DNA from 4 places in the Cellvibrio sp. GW822-FHT04B05 genome. Region 2 is predicted to be linked to each of the others. Evidence: predicted binding sites of a transcription regulator. Region 2 holds the regulator's gene; each other region holds the start of a gene.
The links. Region 2 encodes LexA, which represses DNA repair genes until DNA is damaged. Its sites were predicted from a motif close to ACTGTNTNTANANACAGT; they were not measured.
Positions count from the first base shown of each region.

Region 1: the regulator LexA is predicted to act here: its motif matches at 1,677-1,694, upstream of AC1RJL_RS09785 (putative DNA modification/repair radical SAM protein).
Region 3: the regulator LexA is predicted to act here: its motif matches at 2,276-2,293, upstream of recA (recombinase RecA).
Region 4: the regulator LexA is predicted to act here: its motif matches at 2,852-2,869, upstream of AC1RJL_RS18650 (VRR-NUC domain-containing protein).

Region 1 is NZ_JBXAMU010000002.1:995,174-999,066, forward strand. It holds gene AC1RJL_RS09780 (TIGR03915 family putative DNA repair protein) at 1-349, opposite strand, end outside; gene AC1RJL_RS09785 (putative DNA modification/repair radical SAM protein) at 402-1,643, opposite strand; gene AC1RJL_RS09790 (GNAT family N-acetyltransferase) at 1,828-2,274, shown strand; gene AC1RJL_RS09795 (DUF6524 family protein) at 2,300-2,719, shown strand; gene AC1RJL_RS09800 (hypothetical protein) at 2,740-3,066, shown strand; gene AC1RJL_RS09805 (rhomboid family intramembrane serine protease) at 3,159-3,680, opposite strand; gene AC1RJL_RS09810 (DNA repair ATPase) at 3,736-3,893, opposite strand, start outside.
Region 2 is NZ_JBXAMU010000005.1:65,738-69,630, forward strand. It holds gene AC1RJL_RS16080 (hypothetical protein) at 1-1,007, shown strand, start outside; gene AC1RJL_RS16085 (hypothetical protein) at 1,081-1,347, shown strand; gene AC1RJL_RS16090 (cell division inhibitor SulA) at 1,486-1,896, opposite strand; gene lexA (transcriptional repressor LexA) at 1,889-2,491, opposite strand; gene fliS (flagellar export chaperone FliS) at 2,917-3,303, shown strand; gene AC1RJL_RS16105 (hypothetical protein) at 3,315-3,593, shown strand; gene fliS (flagellar export chaperone FliS) at 3,755-3,893, shown strand, end outside.
Region 3 is NZ_JBXAMU010000002.1:170,343-174,235, reverse strand. It holds gene lptG (LPS export ABC transporter permease LptG) at 1-761, shown strand, start outside; gene AC1RJL_RS06375 (RDD family protein) at 768-1,244, opposite strand; gene AC1RJL_RS06370 (adenylate/guanylate cyclase domain-containing protein) at 1,256-2,152, opposite strand; gene recA (recombinase RecA) at 2,407-3,453, shown strand; gene AC1RJL_RS06360 (DUF4136 domain-containing protein) at 3,667-3,893, shown strand, end outside.
Region 4 is NZ_JBXAMU010000006.1:134,592-138,484, reverse strand. It holds gene AC1RJL_RS18655 (ATP-dependent DNA helicase) at 1-1,047, opposite strand, end outside; gene AC1RJL_RS18650 (VRR-NUC domain-containing protein) at 1,031-2,713, opposite strand; gene AC1RJL_RS18645 (OsmC family protein) at 3,050-3,475, shown strand; gene AC1RJL_RS18640 (pyridoxamine 5'-phosphate oxidase family protein) at 3,587-3,893, shown strand, end outside.

The DNA of each region.
Region 1 (3,893 bases), on a different contig from region 2:
TCTGGGCCGCTTTTAAAATAAAAGGATTGGCAAAATTTTCCAGTATAGTCTCGTCGCCATGCCGGATAATGGCCTGCACCACCTGATAAACCAACATTTCACTCAACGGTAATTCGGATAAAAATATCTTGTAGGCTAGCGCAGATGCAGATCCGTTGGTTCGCTCATCAATTCCTTTAAGCACACGTGCCGCCCAGTCTTCATGGGTAGCAATATGCCTGGCCGTATCCAGCAAGGTAAGTTGATGATTCTCTTCTGTGCTAATTGCTATCGGAGCTATGCGCTCTTTGAAGATAACAAAAATGCAGCTGAGCAAACCCTCATAACTACCATCATAAATAAATACCATGGTACTACCTAAAAAATCACCTAAAAAATCACCTAAAAAATTGCCTAAACAACTACCCAAACAAACCTAACTGCGCAGCGGCTGGCACCCTGTCACTGGCAATAATTGCCTGGCGTATGTTTTCTGCCTGAAAATTTCCCGGCTTAACTACCAAACCAGGACAGCTAATGAAATAGCGTGCCCGCTTCAATACCACGCCAATTTTTTTCAGATGATCCATATGCAAATGTTGATGGCGTCGGGAACTGACAATTTTCTGCGCCGATTTAACGCCGATACCGGGAACACGCAACACCATTTCATAATCGGCGCGGTTGATATCAACCGGAAATTTTTCCGGATGACGCAAGGCATAAGCCAGTTTGGGATCTATCTCAAGATCAAGATCCGGGTGTTTATCATCGACAATCTCATCGACAGCAAAACCGTAAAAACGCAGCAACCAATCTGCTTGATAAATACGGTTTTCACGAACCAGCGGTGGCGCTTTTAGATCCGGCATGCGATTGTCAGTTGCAATCGGCACGTAGCCGGAATAGTAAACCCGCTTCAACTTTTGTGTTCGATAAAGGCTATCGGCCAAATGCAGGATATGTCGGTCATTCTCTGGCGAAGCGCCTACAATCATCTGGGTGCTTTGACCTGCAGGTAAAAACAGTGGTGTATTTTTAATATGCGGCTTTTCATCAACGTATTTTTCTTTTGTGCTGCGCAAATAATTCATCGGGGTAATAATGTCGTTATAATTTTTTTCCGGCGCGACCTTTTGCAAACTGGCCTCAGAGGGAATTTCAATATTGACGCTAAGCCTGTCGGCATATAACCCCGCTTCATGCAATAACTCAGGACTCGCACCGGGAATCGCTTTTATATGGATATAGCCATTGAAATTATGTTGCGTACGCAATGCCCGCGCTACCCGCACCAAGCGCTCCATGGTGTAATCCGCGTTTTTAAAAATTCCCGAACTGAGAAACAAGCCTTCAATGTAATTGCGACGATAAAAATTAATCGTCAGATCAACAACATCTTCGACCGTAAATGCCGCGCGTTTGACATCATTACTACGCCGGCTGACACAGTAAGCACAATCGTAAATGCAATGATTGGTAAATAAGATCTTCAACAACGAAACACAACGGCCATCCTCAGTGTAACTATGGCAAATCCCCATGCCCTCTGCATTCCCCAACCCCTTGGTAGTATTCGCCCGCTTACTCCCACTGGAAGAGCAGGATGCATCATATTTGGCAGCATCAGAGAGGATGCGGAGTTTTTCAAGGATAGTACTCATGGTGGCGATGCCAAGTAAAAGACATCCAATAATACTGTATGCAAATACAGTATTGCAACAATATCGCAAGATCGCCCCCTTATGCAAAAACCATTGCTTGACGCGCAAACAATGGCTTTGATAAAACCTGCAGGATTAATACTGAACCCGGAACATTAAAGCCGGACTCATTAAGGAGAGAATTATGCGAACAATCCGCCGCGCGCAGGCAGCCGATGCCGACGCCATTAACAATCTTTACAGCGAGCTGAATACGTTATCAACGCCGACTGTTTTACCGGAGCGTATTGCGACGATAGCCAAGAGTGAGCACACCCATCTATTAGTGTGCGATGATGATGGCGATGTACTTGCAACCGCCCTGCTCTGCCTGTGCCAGGATGTCATGTTCGGCAACCAGCCTTTTGCACTGGTAGAAAATGTGGCGGTCAATGCGGATTACAAGCGTGAGGGTATCGGTAAAAGCATGATGGACTACATCGAAGCTTTTTGCCTGGAGCAAGATTGTTCCAAAATTATCTTGCAAACCAGCAGCGAGAATCGCGATGCACGTGACTTTTACACCGCCATGGGTTACGACCCGGATGCAAAAATTGGCTTTATAAAATATCGCCGTTATTTTTCACAATAATTTAAATCATCAAAGGAAATTCTTTATGAACCTAACCAGCTCCGGTGTTGCACTACGATTTCTCTTCGCACTTTTACTGGTACTGCTCAGTTACAATCCAAGCGGCTATTCGTATTTTCATTGGCTGTACCGCAGTTTTGATCTCGAACATATCACCCCTTATGTAGTCATAGCAGGAATTATCCTGCTAATCGGCTGGGGCATTTATCTCAAGGCCACATTAAATTCACTTGGACTGGTAGGCATTATCGCGTTGGCAGCGCTTTTCGCCTGTTTGGTTTGGCTGTTTATTTATTGGGGCTTCCTCAGGGTTGATAATATATCGGCAATCGCCTGGGTAATTGAAATATTGTTAGCCGCACTGCTTGCAGTAGGCATGTGCTGGTCCCATTTCACCCGCCGCATGAGCGGACAAGTGGATGTGGATGAAATCGAACAAAAGTAAATTAATTCTTGGAGAGAGATATGCTGGACAAGATGAAAGACCTCGGCTCGCAAGCGCTGATAAAAACGAATGAAACTATTGAAGCCGTCACTGCTTCTGTAACCAGCGGTGTTGATACTTTAAATGAAAAAGCAGTGCGGGCTTCCACAGCACAGATGTACAGGGTTTTGGAGATTGCTCTGGAAGAATTAAAAAAACGTCCTTTAGCAGACCAGCCACTTTCATTGACCTCAACCGTCAATGTTGGAGTGGCTTCGCTGGAATTGCAGATCCATTTGAATCAGGGCCCAGCGCAAACTTCGACGCCCTCCCTGGAGCAAACTATTGCCAGTCTTGATGAGAAATAAGCTTTGGTTGGGTTTAGAATCTGCTAATGTCGCAACCAACCAATCTTCCAACTCTTACTGATGCATATATAAAATTCCTGAATAAAAATCAATTAACTGCGGCGATCTTTTGCCATAGCCGGTGTTAACCTGGTTTGCACATACGCGCACAGTACACCTGCGATAGCGCCGAATAAATGTGATTCAAATGAAATACGTGGATCTGTCGGTAGGACGCTGTAAAGCATTCCGCCGTAAAAGAATGCGACCAATATCGCCAGAAGAATATTGAGCAGACGACGCTCAAACCAGGCAGTTGCGATTAACAGACTCCATAAACCAAAAATCCAGCCGCTTGCCCCTATGTGCAATGCACTACGAGCAAATAGCCATACCAATAAACCGGTCATGGTGATGATAAAAAAGCTGCTCCACAAATAGCGCCGCAAGGAATGCACGAAGAGCAAGCTACTAAAGATGAAAAAGCCGACAAGGTTATTCAATAAGTGTCTGATATCGCCGTGGAGAAATGGCGCGACATAAATGCCAGGCAAGGATTCCAAATGACGCGGAACTATACCAAAAGAAAACAGCCACCCATTTAATAGCAGATTAACAATATGTACGACGACCATCAGCCCACAGAATCCAAATAAGACCCTGAATTTAGTTGATAGTCGTCGCATAATATTAACTATTCGCTTCCGGTTCTGTGGGTGATGCTTTCGGCTTTTTCTTCGATAACAATTCGCTTTGCAGCATTTTTAACTGGTTAGCTACTTGCTCAATTTTTTCGTGATTACGCAAATCAATATCCAGTTTTTTATCCATATTACGCACCAGCGGCA
Region 2 (3,893 bases):
TTGAAAGCCGCGGTCAGGCTGAGGTGGTTGGTGATGCAGGTAATATACCTTTACCTTGGCTATTGGAACTAATGCCTCGCCGACTCGGATTAAAAGATAGTCATCAGCTAATTTTACTTAAGGTGCTTGATCCTCTAGCCGATGAAATTTATGGCGATCTGTACTTCGAGCTACATCAGGAAAAGCAAGAAGTCTATGTTGTAACCCATATCAACCAACAGGCATGGCCCGAAGGGGTTGGTGCTATCCAATTGGGCTTCTCTGGAGCAAAGCGTCAGCTTTTCAACAACGATAAAGAGTTCAGGCAGGCTTACCTGTCAGCGGTTAAAGAATATGAGCAGGTACGGCGTGCGCTGGATAAAAAGCTGGATGACAAAAAAATCGATGCAGGACTTGATCCCAATGAAGCGGTAGGGACTGCTCAATTAATAAGTTGGATTAACGGGTTATCACAATCTATTGAAAATAAAGAACTATTTTGCAAAGAGGGGGTGTTACGTGGAGCAATGGATAGCTTTATTGCGAAATATCCTCTGGTTGTCGGTGATGTTGTGACCGTTCCCAAATTAGTGCCCCACGCATTACAACATGGGGTTAGGGTAGTCGAGTTCCAGACTCCCGTTTATGAGCGGAAAATTCTAAGCTTTGCCCAGAAGGTTTTGACCCAGGAACATTGGGATACTGAGGATGCGCTTGAACTGGTTGATATGGGCTTTTCCATGCTTCAACCATCCGAGACTCTGGATGTAACAGAGCAGATGAGGGTAGAGCGTATAGTCAATTTTGATGACTTTGAAGTTCAGCGCATTCAGTTGGATGGTGACTATCTATTAACCAGTGATGAGTACGCAATTGTGATAGTGGTACAAGGACATCTGGATTTACATGGCGTTGGCACTGCTGGTGGATACCAGGCTGGGCAAGCGTTATTTATACCGCGAACAGAGCAGGGATGGTTAGTCTACGGCTCAGATTCCTGTATCTTTCTTATTGCTTCACCGCATTAATCCCGGAGTGTAGCAAATAGGTTTTAGATTAATTGGGTGTTAGAATACGCGTCCGTTTCACACTGAGGTACCTATGTCATCTTTCTATGAAATTATTGAGCTGTTGAATGGCGACGTTGCGTTGGCGCGTGCTGACGATGAAAGCAATGAGCCTCTGGTGACAATCCGTTTTTCACAAGAATCGCTGGCTTTCCTGGGGGAAGAAAAGTTTCTGGTCGCTAAAGCAATGATTGAGGCAGGAATGGAAGCTGCAGGTGATATTGCGGACCAACAGGCAGAAGCCATGTTGGACGATTTGGTAGAGGAGTTAAGTGATACTGAGAAGTTGATGCTGCACTAATAGGAAAGGGTATACCGCTTCATAACACAATTGATTCTTTGAATCTACAAAAAACCTACAAACGCTTTCTTTGCCTCCCTGCATTATTCCGATCCTCCAAGCAAGCTTGTCCTGCAAAAATCCTGTAACTAAAAACACTCAGCGAACCCGCAACAATAATCCTTGGCAAGAACCGGTCTTGGCTGCCAGTTCAAGTTGAGCTAGTTCTTTATCGGTCAATTTTCCAGGGCTTGATATCACTGTATGGCTATTGCCAGCCGACAATGCTTCCCAGGTAATCCACAGCAATGTTTGCGGATTTTGGCAGTGAATTACCCGAATATAACGCGTATTAACGCCGTAGGATTCAAGTAGCTCACGGCTGATATTGTGTGGTGCTATCCAGGTAATCCAGCGATCGCTACATGCATTGCTGAGGAAGGCAATCATAGGCAAAAGCAATGCGACTTGTTCGGGTGAATCACTGGTTAGTACCAGCTCGGTTACGCCGCTCGCAGGTTGCTGGCGGGCTGTACTGGTTGGCGGTATTACACGGGCAAGATTAGTCACGACGAATCACTCCTACACTAAGACCTTCAATACTGAATTCCTGATCACGCATATCAACCTGAATCACATCGAACTCGGGATTTTCCGGCCAGAGTTCAACTTGTGGTTTGTTGCTGACTCGCTTGAAGCGTTTTACGGTTACTTCTTCGCCTATACGTGCAACAACAATTTGTCCGTTTCTAACCTGGTCAGTTTTATGAACTGCCAGTAAGTCACCATCAAGAATGCCCGCATCTTTCATGCTCATACCGTGTACACGCAGGAAAAAATCGGCACTGGGAGAGAAAAAGCTTTGGGGAATGTTGCAGTAGTCTTCAATATGCTCTTGCGCGAGTATCGGATTGCCAGCGGCAACGCGACCGATAATAGGAATACCTGATTGCACATCGGGCAGTTTTATTCCGCGAGAAGCACCCGGAATAATTTCGATGGCCCCTTTACGTGCAAGTGCTTTGATATGTTCTTCGGCGGCATTGGCTGACTTAAAGCCGAGAATGCGGGCGATCTCAGCACGCGTCGGCGGATAACCGGTTTCTTCCGCATACTGGCGAATAAGTTGTAGTACCTGTTCCTGGCGCGGCGTTAAGTCAGACATGATGCACTCCTGAATCTGTTTATTTGTACAGTGGTTGTGATTATATACAGTAATTCGGGTTGTGCAATAGTTTTTCAATCTGGTGGTTATTTCACCCTGCCATAGTAGATGCCCTGCAATACCGCATTGGATTGAGTCCGAATCCATAAGGTCAATCCGTCATGCATTCCAGTCCCTCATTTTGCAAACGCAAATATCTGCTGTTGTCCGGCAAGAGGCGATGATTCTGTAACTTGCAGTTTTTAATCCATGAGCAATATAAAACCCTATGCCTGTTGAGGTGTCGGTTATAAGGATAGTTTTTTGCATTATTGCCGGATTCTGGTTAAAGGTTTTTGGGTTTATGCCGTTAGCTTATACGGTCACTGATTATTCAGTATGAGCCGTCAACAGCAATGCAAAATTCAAACAATTTGTGGTGATTTATGAATGCTTATTCTGCCGTACAAAATTATTCCAGCGTAAAAGTTCACTCTGGTGTTGAAACTGCGTCACCTCATCGTTTAATTCAAATGTTGTTTGAAGGTGCATTGGAGCGTATTGCCCAAGCTAAAGGCGCCATGGCGCAAAACCAAATCGCCCGCAAAGGGGAATTGATTAGCAAAGCGGTCGCTATTGTCGGCGGATTGCAAGGCAGTTTGAATGACAATGAAGGTGGCGCGCTCGCAGCCAATCTTGATGGGCTTTATGACTACATCATTCGTCGTTTGACTCAAGCCAACTACGAGAATAATCCAGACTATCTTGACGAATGCGGGCGCTTGCTAGGCGAGATAAAAACCGCTTGGGATGCAATCGGCAATCAGGTGTAGAGAGGGTTATCATGGCAATTTATCTGGTACCAGCACCCGACTATCGTGGCGAGGCTGGTGTAATGGCAATGCGCAATTTGCAGCGTGAGTTGAGCAAGGCGCTGCATGTGGAAGACTGGGAACGCGTCCGCCACCTTGATCGTATTTGCGTGCTGTTAATCGATAAGGTAATCACTGCAAATCGCGATGATAAGTCCACCCTGGTCTGCGCCTTGAGTGAATTAAAAGGTGTGTATGCGGGCTTGATCGCACAATGCCAGCGTGAGGTAACCTTTCTTCAGGCGACCTGATATTGAGTGTTTATGGCTTATTTGGCAGGGGACTTGTGAAAAAAAGTGTTAACGGATACTACTTCATAAGGTTTCTAAAACAACTCTCTTATAGCAAAACTCGCAAAAACGACTTAGCCCTGCTAGCCTTAGTAAACATAACTGCTAGCAGGGGATAGTCCGTGTCTAACTACAATCCACAAGAAGCGCTGAAACAATATCGCCAGTTGGGTATTGAGTCAGAAGTCAGCCATGCTTCACCGCATCGTTTAATTCAATTATTGTTTGAAGGTGCATTAGGTCGCTTGGCGGCAGCTCAAG
Region 3 (3,893 bases), on a different contig from region 2:
GGATTGCTTTGCGTCCCGCTTTGGTGTTCATTGCTATCGCATTACTGTTGGGTGAATTTGTTGCGCCCTACACCGAACAAATGGCCGACAACCGTCGGCATTTTCTAAAGTACAACATCACCCAGCAGGCGCCGCAAAAAGTGTGGAATCGTGAAGGCAATGAATTTATGTATGTCAGCGCGGTGCTACCCAACGGGGTTATTTACGGTCTAACACGTTACAAGTTTAACGACCAACACCAATTGGAATCGGCCAGTTTTACCAAAGAAGCGGTTTATCAGGATGGTTATTGGGAGGAAAAAGATATCTCAATTACCGTGTTGAATGACGATGCTGTGCAGAATGAATTAGTGGCAACGCGTCGTTGGGAAACACCGTTAACACCGCAGTTGTTCAATATTCTTGTGCTTGCACCAGAAGATATTTCCATGCGCAACCTGCATTACTATACCAATTATCTGGAAGCGCAAAATCTTAAAGCGAGCAATTACAGCTTGGCCTTCTGGCAAAAACTTTTGCAGCCAATCGCAACAGCTGCTCTTGTATTAATTGCTATCTCATTTGTCTTTGGTCCATTGCGTAGTGTAACAATGGGGCAGCGGATTTTTACCGGTGTGGTATTTGGTATTTGCTTTTTGTTACTACAAAAACTGCTCGGTCCATCCAGCTTGGTATTTGGATTCCCGCCGCTAATCGCAGTACTAATTCCAATCGTATTGTGTATCGCATTAGGAATTTATTTGCTCAACAGGGCGAGATAAAACCGATTATTTTTTTACTTCTTTTACAAGCAGCAATGTCCGTGTTTTGCTGATTTTATCATGCAATGTTTGGCGTTCGGGGTTGGTGTACATCAGCCAATAGCCGATGCCTAACAGACAGAGCGAAAATGGAGCGCAGAGAAAGCGAATAATACATTGCGTATAGCTTGGGCAATTGAGGTCGTCATTATTGACGACTTTCATTCGCCAGGTTTTCATTCCCAGTGTTTGCCCTGATTTATGCCAAAAATAACAAAAGAAGTAGCCGATCGTTATTATCCAGCCGACAAAAACGACTACACCGAATGCTCCCCAAGTGATGCGTTCTCCTGTTGCAGGCACTCCTTTAATGGCTACGTTAATCCCGGTCATAATTGCACCATATAAAATGCTGATAGCCATGAGTAGCAAGCTGTCGTACACCATCGCTGCAAATCGGCGCAGCAACCCGGGAGTTGAGTATTCGATTGTTGTTGTATCCATGACGGGTAATTTCACACTCTGAAATGCAGCGCCCAAGGCGTAGTGGCGGTAACGATTTGACCAAGGCCAATGAATCCCTGGCCTTGTAAAGGCAATTCTTCCCGGCGCAAATAAATCGGCGCCTGCTCATCAACATATACGTAGGTGCCATTGGTTGAATGATCGACCAATACATATTTGCCGCGACGAAATTCAATGTGGCAGTGTTCACGCGAGGCAAACTCAGTTTCGATCAGCAGTTGTGATTTGTGCGGGTCGCGCCCGATCTGAAAAGGGGTTTGTTCCGGTAACAAGCCGATGGTGCGGTCATTCAACACCAATTCTAATTGAAATTTATCAACGAAACGGGTGACATCGTGAATGGGCATTACCATCGTAGCGCGGTTGTCTTTCCCCGAGTGCTCCCACTCCAGGCGATAGATCAACGTCTTCTCGGTTTCGCCTTTAATGTTGATGCGATCAAACATTTGGCAATCGTGGCGCAAGGTGCTTCCAAGCACATCTACAACGGATTGTGTGAGTACAATCTGATTGGCGCGGGCAATGCGCGCAACACACGCGGCATCGTTAACCCTATCGCCAAAAACATCATTGGTGGTAATTAGTACCTCGCCATAAGCGATTCCGATGCGTATCCCTAAATCCTTGAGGCGAGGTTCTTTAATGCTGCGTTGTTGAATGGCAATGGCGGTTTCGCAGGCCTGATTGACCTCCGTAAAACGCGCCATAATTTCATCGCCGATTGTTTTAACCAGCGTTCCTTCGTGAACAATGGTCAGTGCTGTCATAAAATGCACAGCTTCATCAATAATCGCTTTGGCTTCTTCGTTGCCCACCCGCTTATACAGCGCCGAACTTCCGGAGACGTCGGCAAACATAATGGCTTGGTGTTGGCTGTGTTGGCTCATGTTATCCGATGACGTTCAGGCGGCTTAATGGGGGCACATGATAAGCGCTTTAGCTAAACGTTGAAACATTACTTTTCAGGCTATAGGCACGAGGAATAAGCAACTACTGTATAAATTGCTAGTACTGTTTGCGCATACAGTTTTTTCGTGTATGCTATCACCAACAAAGTGTGGAGTTAGCCTTACCGCATGGCAAAAATAGATAGTTAAAAGATTTCATAAACTGTTTTCATTATTTTATGTTGAGGTGTCAGATGGATGCGAATAAAGAGAAAGCGCTGCAGGCCGCATTAAGCCAAATCGAACGTCAATTTGGTAAGGGTACTGTGATGCGTATGGGCGACAAAGAACAAGTCGCCATTCCTGCAATTTCTACTGGTTCTCTTGGCCTTGATGTCGCTTTGGGAATTGGCGGTCTGCCTAAAGGCCGTATCATCGAAATTTATGGCCCTGAATCTTCCGGTAAAACAACCCTCACTTTGCAAGTGATCGCAGAAGCCCAGCGCGCTGGCGGCACTTGTGCATTTATTGATGCTGAACATGCGCTTGATCCTATTTACGCTTCTAAATTGGGTGTTAATGTTGAAGATTTGATTATTTCCCAGCCGGATACAGGCGAGCAAGCATTGGAGGTAACCGATATGTTGGTGCGCTCCGGTGCTGTTGATGTATTGGTTGTAGATTCGGTGGCGGCTTTGACTCCGCGCGCGGAAATCGAAGGTGAGATGGGGGATCACCACGTAGGTTTGCAGGCTCGTCTGATGTCGCAAGCGTTACGTAAAATTACCGGTAATATCAAAAATGCCAACTGTTTGGTGATCTTCATCAACCAAATTCGGATGAAGATTGGCGTGATGTTTGGTAACCCCGAAACAACAACTGGTGGTAATGCACTTAAATTCTATGCCTCGGTGCGCTTGGATATCCGTCGCATCGGCGCTGTAAAAGAAGGTGAAGAGGTTATCGGTTCTGAAACCCGTGTGAAAGTGGTAAAAAACAAGGTTGCACCTCCTTTCAAGCAAGCTGAGTTCCAAATTCTTTATGGTTCAGGTATTAACCGTATGGGGGAGATTGTCGATTACGGTGTGAAGCTGGGGCTTATTGATAAGGCGGGTGCCTGGTATAGCTACCAAGGGAACAAAATTGGTCAAGGTAAAAACAATGTAATGAAGTTTTTGCAAGAGAATCCGGTTATCTCCAAAGAGTTAGAGCACAAAGTAAGAACGGAACTCCTTGCAACTCCAGCACTCTCACTTAGTCCAGGCGGCAATAATGAAGTGACTGAAGATGCAGAAATCTAGTTACCTTTAAAAGATAAAAAAAGCCTTCGTTATCCTATTGGTAGCGGAGGCTTTTATGGTTAAGCGCAATTGCTTGCATCCGCTAACGCCGCTCACTATGCTGTATGTATTAATGTGAAATGCAGTTTGAATTTCACATAAAATCAAGGGGATGGTAATTAAGTTAAAGTAGTGTCCCTTTAATCAAATTAATGTGAATTGGTGGGGTGGATAATGAAACGGTTTGGTTGGTTTTTGGTTGTGATGAGTGCATTGATATTCTCTGGTTGCACCACCCAGCCGCAGGTAGAGACAGATCATCAGGCAAATTTTGATTTTTCATCGTTGAAGACATTTCAGGTTGCTGAAACAAAGCAGGATGCTAAGGAAAATATTCTGATATCGCCTTTCACATTAAGCCATATTCATTCTGCTTTGGAAGGTGAGCTAACTAAGCGTTA
Region 4 (3,893 bases), on a different contig from region 2:
AGCAACCACTATATCGACCCAACGGCTCATTTCCATACTGAGATAAAACGGGCAGATTTCAAATTCGTAAGCGAGTGCAGTGAGCGCTTGTTTATCCAATACGGGTGTTGCATAAGCAGCCTGGCGCGCAGTGTCCAGTTTGGTGTAAAAATCAAAGGCATAAGAGCAGGTGTTACCCATGCATTTTTTGTCGGGTTCGAGGCATGCTTTTTCTTGCGCGGTTAATTCCAACGTGCGCAGTGGGGTGGTTGAGCCAGTTTTATCACTGGTAATCAAATGGATATTTTCCAGCGCCAATTGTTTGCCGGTCGTTTTGGCGGTGAGATAAAAAATTTTATCGACCGGTGTGCGGGTCATGGATTTAATGGCTGGAAATAATCCGGCCAGGGTTTTGCCAGTACCGGTGGGCGCTTCTGCTAATACCACTCGTCCTGTTGCAGCGGCTTTATAAACTGCTTCGGCCATTACCCGTTGTGGGCTGTGCATGTTGCCATAGGGAAATTGCAGCTGTTCGATCCAGGTGTTGAGCCGTTCCAGGCGCTGGTTAATCTGTGCCTGCCACTGACAATATTTTTCCGCGAGGCTTTCGCAATATTCCCTTAACGCCGCTGCGCTCCAGTTTTCTTCCAGGCGGTATTCTTCTTCATCAGTTAAATTGAAATAAATGAGCGCGATATTAATTTCGTCGCAGCCGTGGGTTTCGCAATACATCCAGCCATAACATTTGGCTTGTGCCCAATGCAACACTTGATGGTTTTCCGGAATGCGTCCTGCATCGCCATAAAATGTTTTGATTTCTTCGATGCAATGATCGTTGGGTGCATAACCATCGGCGCGGCCGCGAAAAGTGATATCACCGTAAGTGATACTCAGGCCCACTTCGGTTTGATAATTGGATGAGCGGTTGCTCGCCACTCGTTGATGGCCTTCAATACCTTCTCGTCCGGTAGGTGAGGGCGTAAATCGGCGGTCAAGGCTGCCGCTTTTGGCTGCAAACTCGACCAATGTTTTTACCGCAACCGCTCTGGGTTTATTGCCAGTTAACATACCAAACCTCGGCGGGAATTGCGTTTGCGGCAAAATAATCCAGCCAGCGCTGCTGGTTGTCCTGAATGCGGTCGCCCGGTCCTTTGACTTCAATCATGCGATAGCTACTGGTAGTAGGTGAAGTACTGGCAGGATAAAACTGGATTAAATCGGGCAGGCCACTGCGGTTGCTTTTAATATCAAATAGCAATCGCTTAAAAATGGCTTTTAAATGCGCTGCCGGAATTGTCTGGAGGGCGAGATCAAGCAGTCCCTGTTCTAAAAATTGCCAGTTCACCAAATGATTAGTCACGCCGTTTTTATTGCACCAGAATTCGCGGATATGATCATGGTGTTGGTTGTCATCCAGTAATTGCCACAGTTGCTGGATGCCGGGGCGATTGCTAACAAAATTTTCCTGATACAAATCCAACGGCGCTGCCTGAAACGGATTGGCAAATGCGCCATCAATGCCGCGAAACATTTCCGGCCACAACCACAAACCAAACAAACCGGTCAGCAATAAATTCTCGACATAAAAGCAGGGCGATTCATCAATGTGGGCGAATTGCTTCACTGCTTCCTCAACACGCAGGATATTGTTATTTTCATCGACTGACTGTGGCAGGATTAATTGTTGCACGATAACCGGTGAGGGAGCTCGCTTGATAATAGCTTCACCCACTTTTTTAGCAAGGCGCGGCGCCATGCGCTGGGCAACTTGCAGTTCATGTTCATCGCAAGGTGAAGTCAGGATTTCATCAAGCAGCTGCCATGCGTCGGTAATATCGCCCTGTTTTTCCAGTAAGCGGATTCGGCGTTCGCGCGCGGGCGGCAAATGGCTCTGGCAATAGAGTTGTAGTGCAAGTGTATGTTCGTTAGTGCGCTCCAATTCATAAGCTAATTGATTACACAAACGCGCCCGACGCCGCTGCAATCCTGCATGATTCAACGGCGCGGGAATATGATTGGCAATGCTGGTTAAATGTTCTATTTCTGTGGCGAGTTGCAGTTCATCGCGCAATTGAATTAATTGTTGGTATTGCTCCAATTCTGCGCGATCTTTAAAAATACGGTGCTGGTGATCAATAGTGTAATTTTCATAGCGGTATAGCCCTAGATCCTGCAATACGAATTCGGTTAGGTTTTGATAGGCATTGCCAAAAAATAACAGCAACAAGTTATTGATAATTGATTGGTTATCCAGGTGGTAAATGTCTCCGAATTGATTGCTCGTCCAATCAGCCCAAGTCTTGGATTCCGGGAATAACCCAGTCAGTTGGGTAATCAATTCTTCTTTGCGTGCCTGTTTGGCACCCGGCAAATACTCACCAAAAACACTGAGCAACTCGGTTTTGGTAAGTGCATTGGCCACTTCATGAATGCTGAGTAATTTGTTATTGCTTAGCATGCCAACTGCAATCAGTTCTGACGCTGCCAGTTCGATGGAATCTATCTCGGCATAGTGCAATTTATCGCGGCGAAACAATAGGCCTTTGCGGCTGGATAAACGTACCAATAAGCATTGGCTGGCATGTGGCAGTTGTTGGAAACACGTCAGAAAATGGCATTCATCGGTGCTGAGTAAATCTTCGTAGCGTTGCAACACCCAGCTCACCAAAAAGTGGAAATTGCTGAGGTAATAATCTGCTGCGAGATCGGGCGTACTGACTGGAGATTGGTTCATTACAGGGCAAATCCGGATGTTCGGGTCATATGTTGGACGTGTTGGACATTAAAATAAGACTCCTCTCAGTTGTGCTAGTGCGAGTAGTGCAAATCCTCTGACGCCCATTCGTGATAATGATCAGGGATATGCAATTATACTGTATGTTAATACAGTAATCGAGCCGTGCTTCCATTAATTCTGTATTGGCTCGTGTGATGGCAGTTGGAATCAATGATGGGCTCATTCGCGTTAGTTACCGCACAGACATTTTTGACCGCAATTGCGATGGTTACCACTAACGAAACCAGCTCAGAATGTGGCTGGCATTTAAGTTTATAACCGGGAGAATTCATTATGTTACGCACCGCAGCAGCAGTCTGGACCGGTACTTTAAAAGAGGGCAGAGGCCATATTTCTACCCAGAGTAAGGTACTTTCAAACGCTCAATATGGTTTCAATACCCGCTTTGAAGATGGCCCGGGCACTAACCCTGAAGAGTTGATTGGTGCAGCGCATGCAGGCTGTTTCACTATGGCATTGGCAGCGCGCTTGACAGAAATGAAACTAACCATTGAGCAATTACAAACCAATGCGGAAGTGACGCTGGAACAATCAGGAAAGGAATTCACTATTACAGCAGTACATCTTGATCTACATGCAAAGGTGCCTGGCATTGATAAAGCGGAGTTTGAAAAAATCGCCAACGAAGTAAAGAAAAGTTGTCCGGTTTCCAAAGTCCTGAATGCGGAAATAAGTTTATTTACTGCGCTTGAAAGTTAAATAACGCACAGAGACAGGATTTTATTTTGCCTATTGTCGATACCACCAAGGTGCGAAATGGACGAATTAAGCGCTGTTTATGCCAGTTGTATATAAATAGGGGATTTTCCAGTGTTTGAACTCATTGAAAGCCCAATTAGCAGATTGCGCGAAAAAATTGATCCCATACAGTTTTGTATGATGACAACGATGAGTGCCGACCATAATTTGTTGAGTCGCCCAATGACTCATCAGGCAATTGATGACGATGGCACACTCTGGTTTTTTACCTCTGATGACAGTCAGGTCGCAGAAGATTTGTATCGCCAGCCCGCAATCAATATCAGTTTTTCCAGCCCATCCGACAATATGTATGTAAGCATGTCTGGTGATGCGTTGCTGGTGAAAGATGTTTATAAAGCCAGGCAATTATGGAACC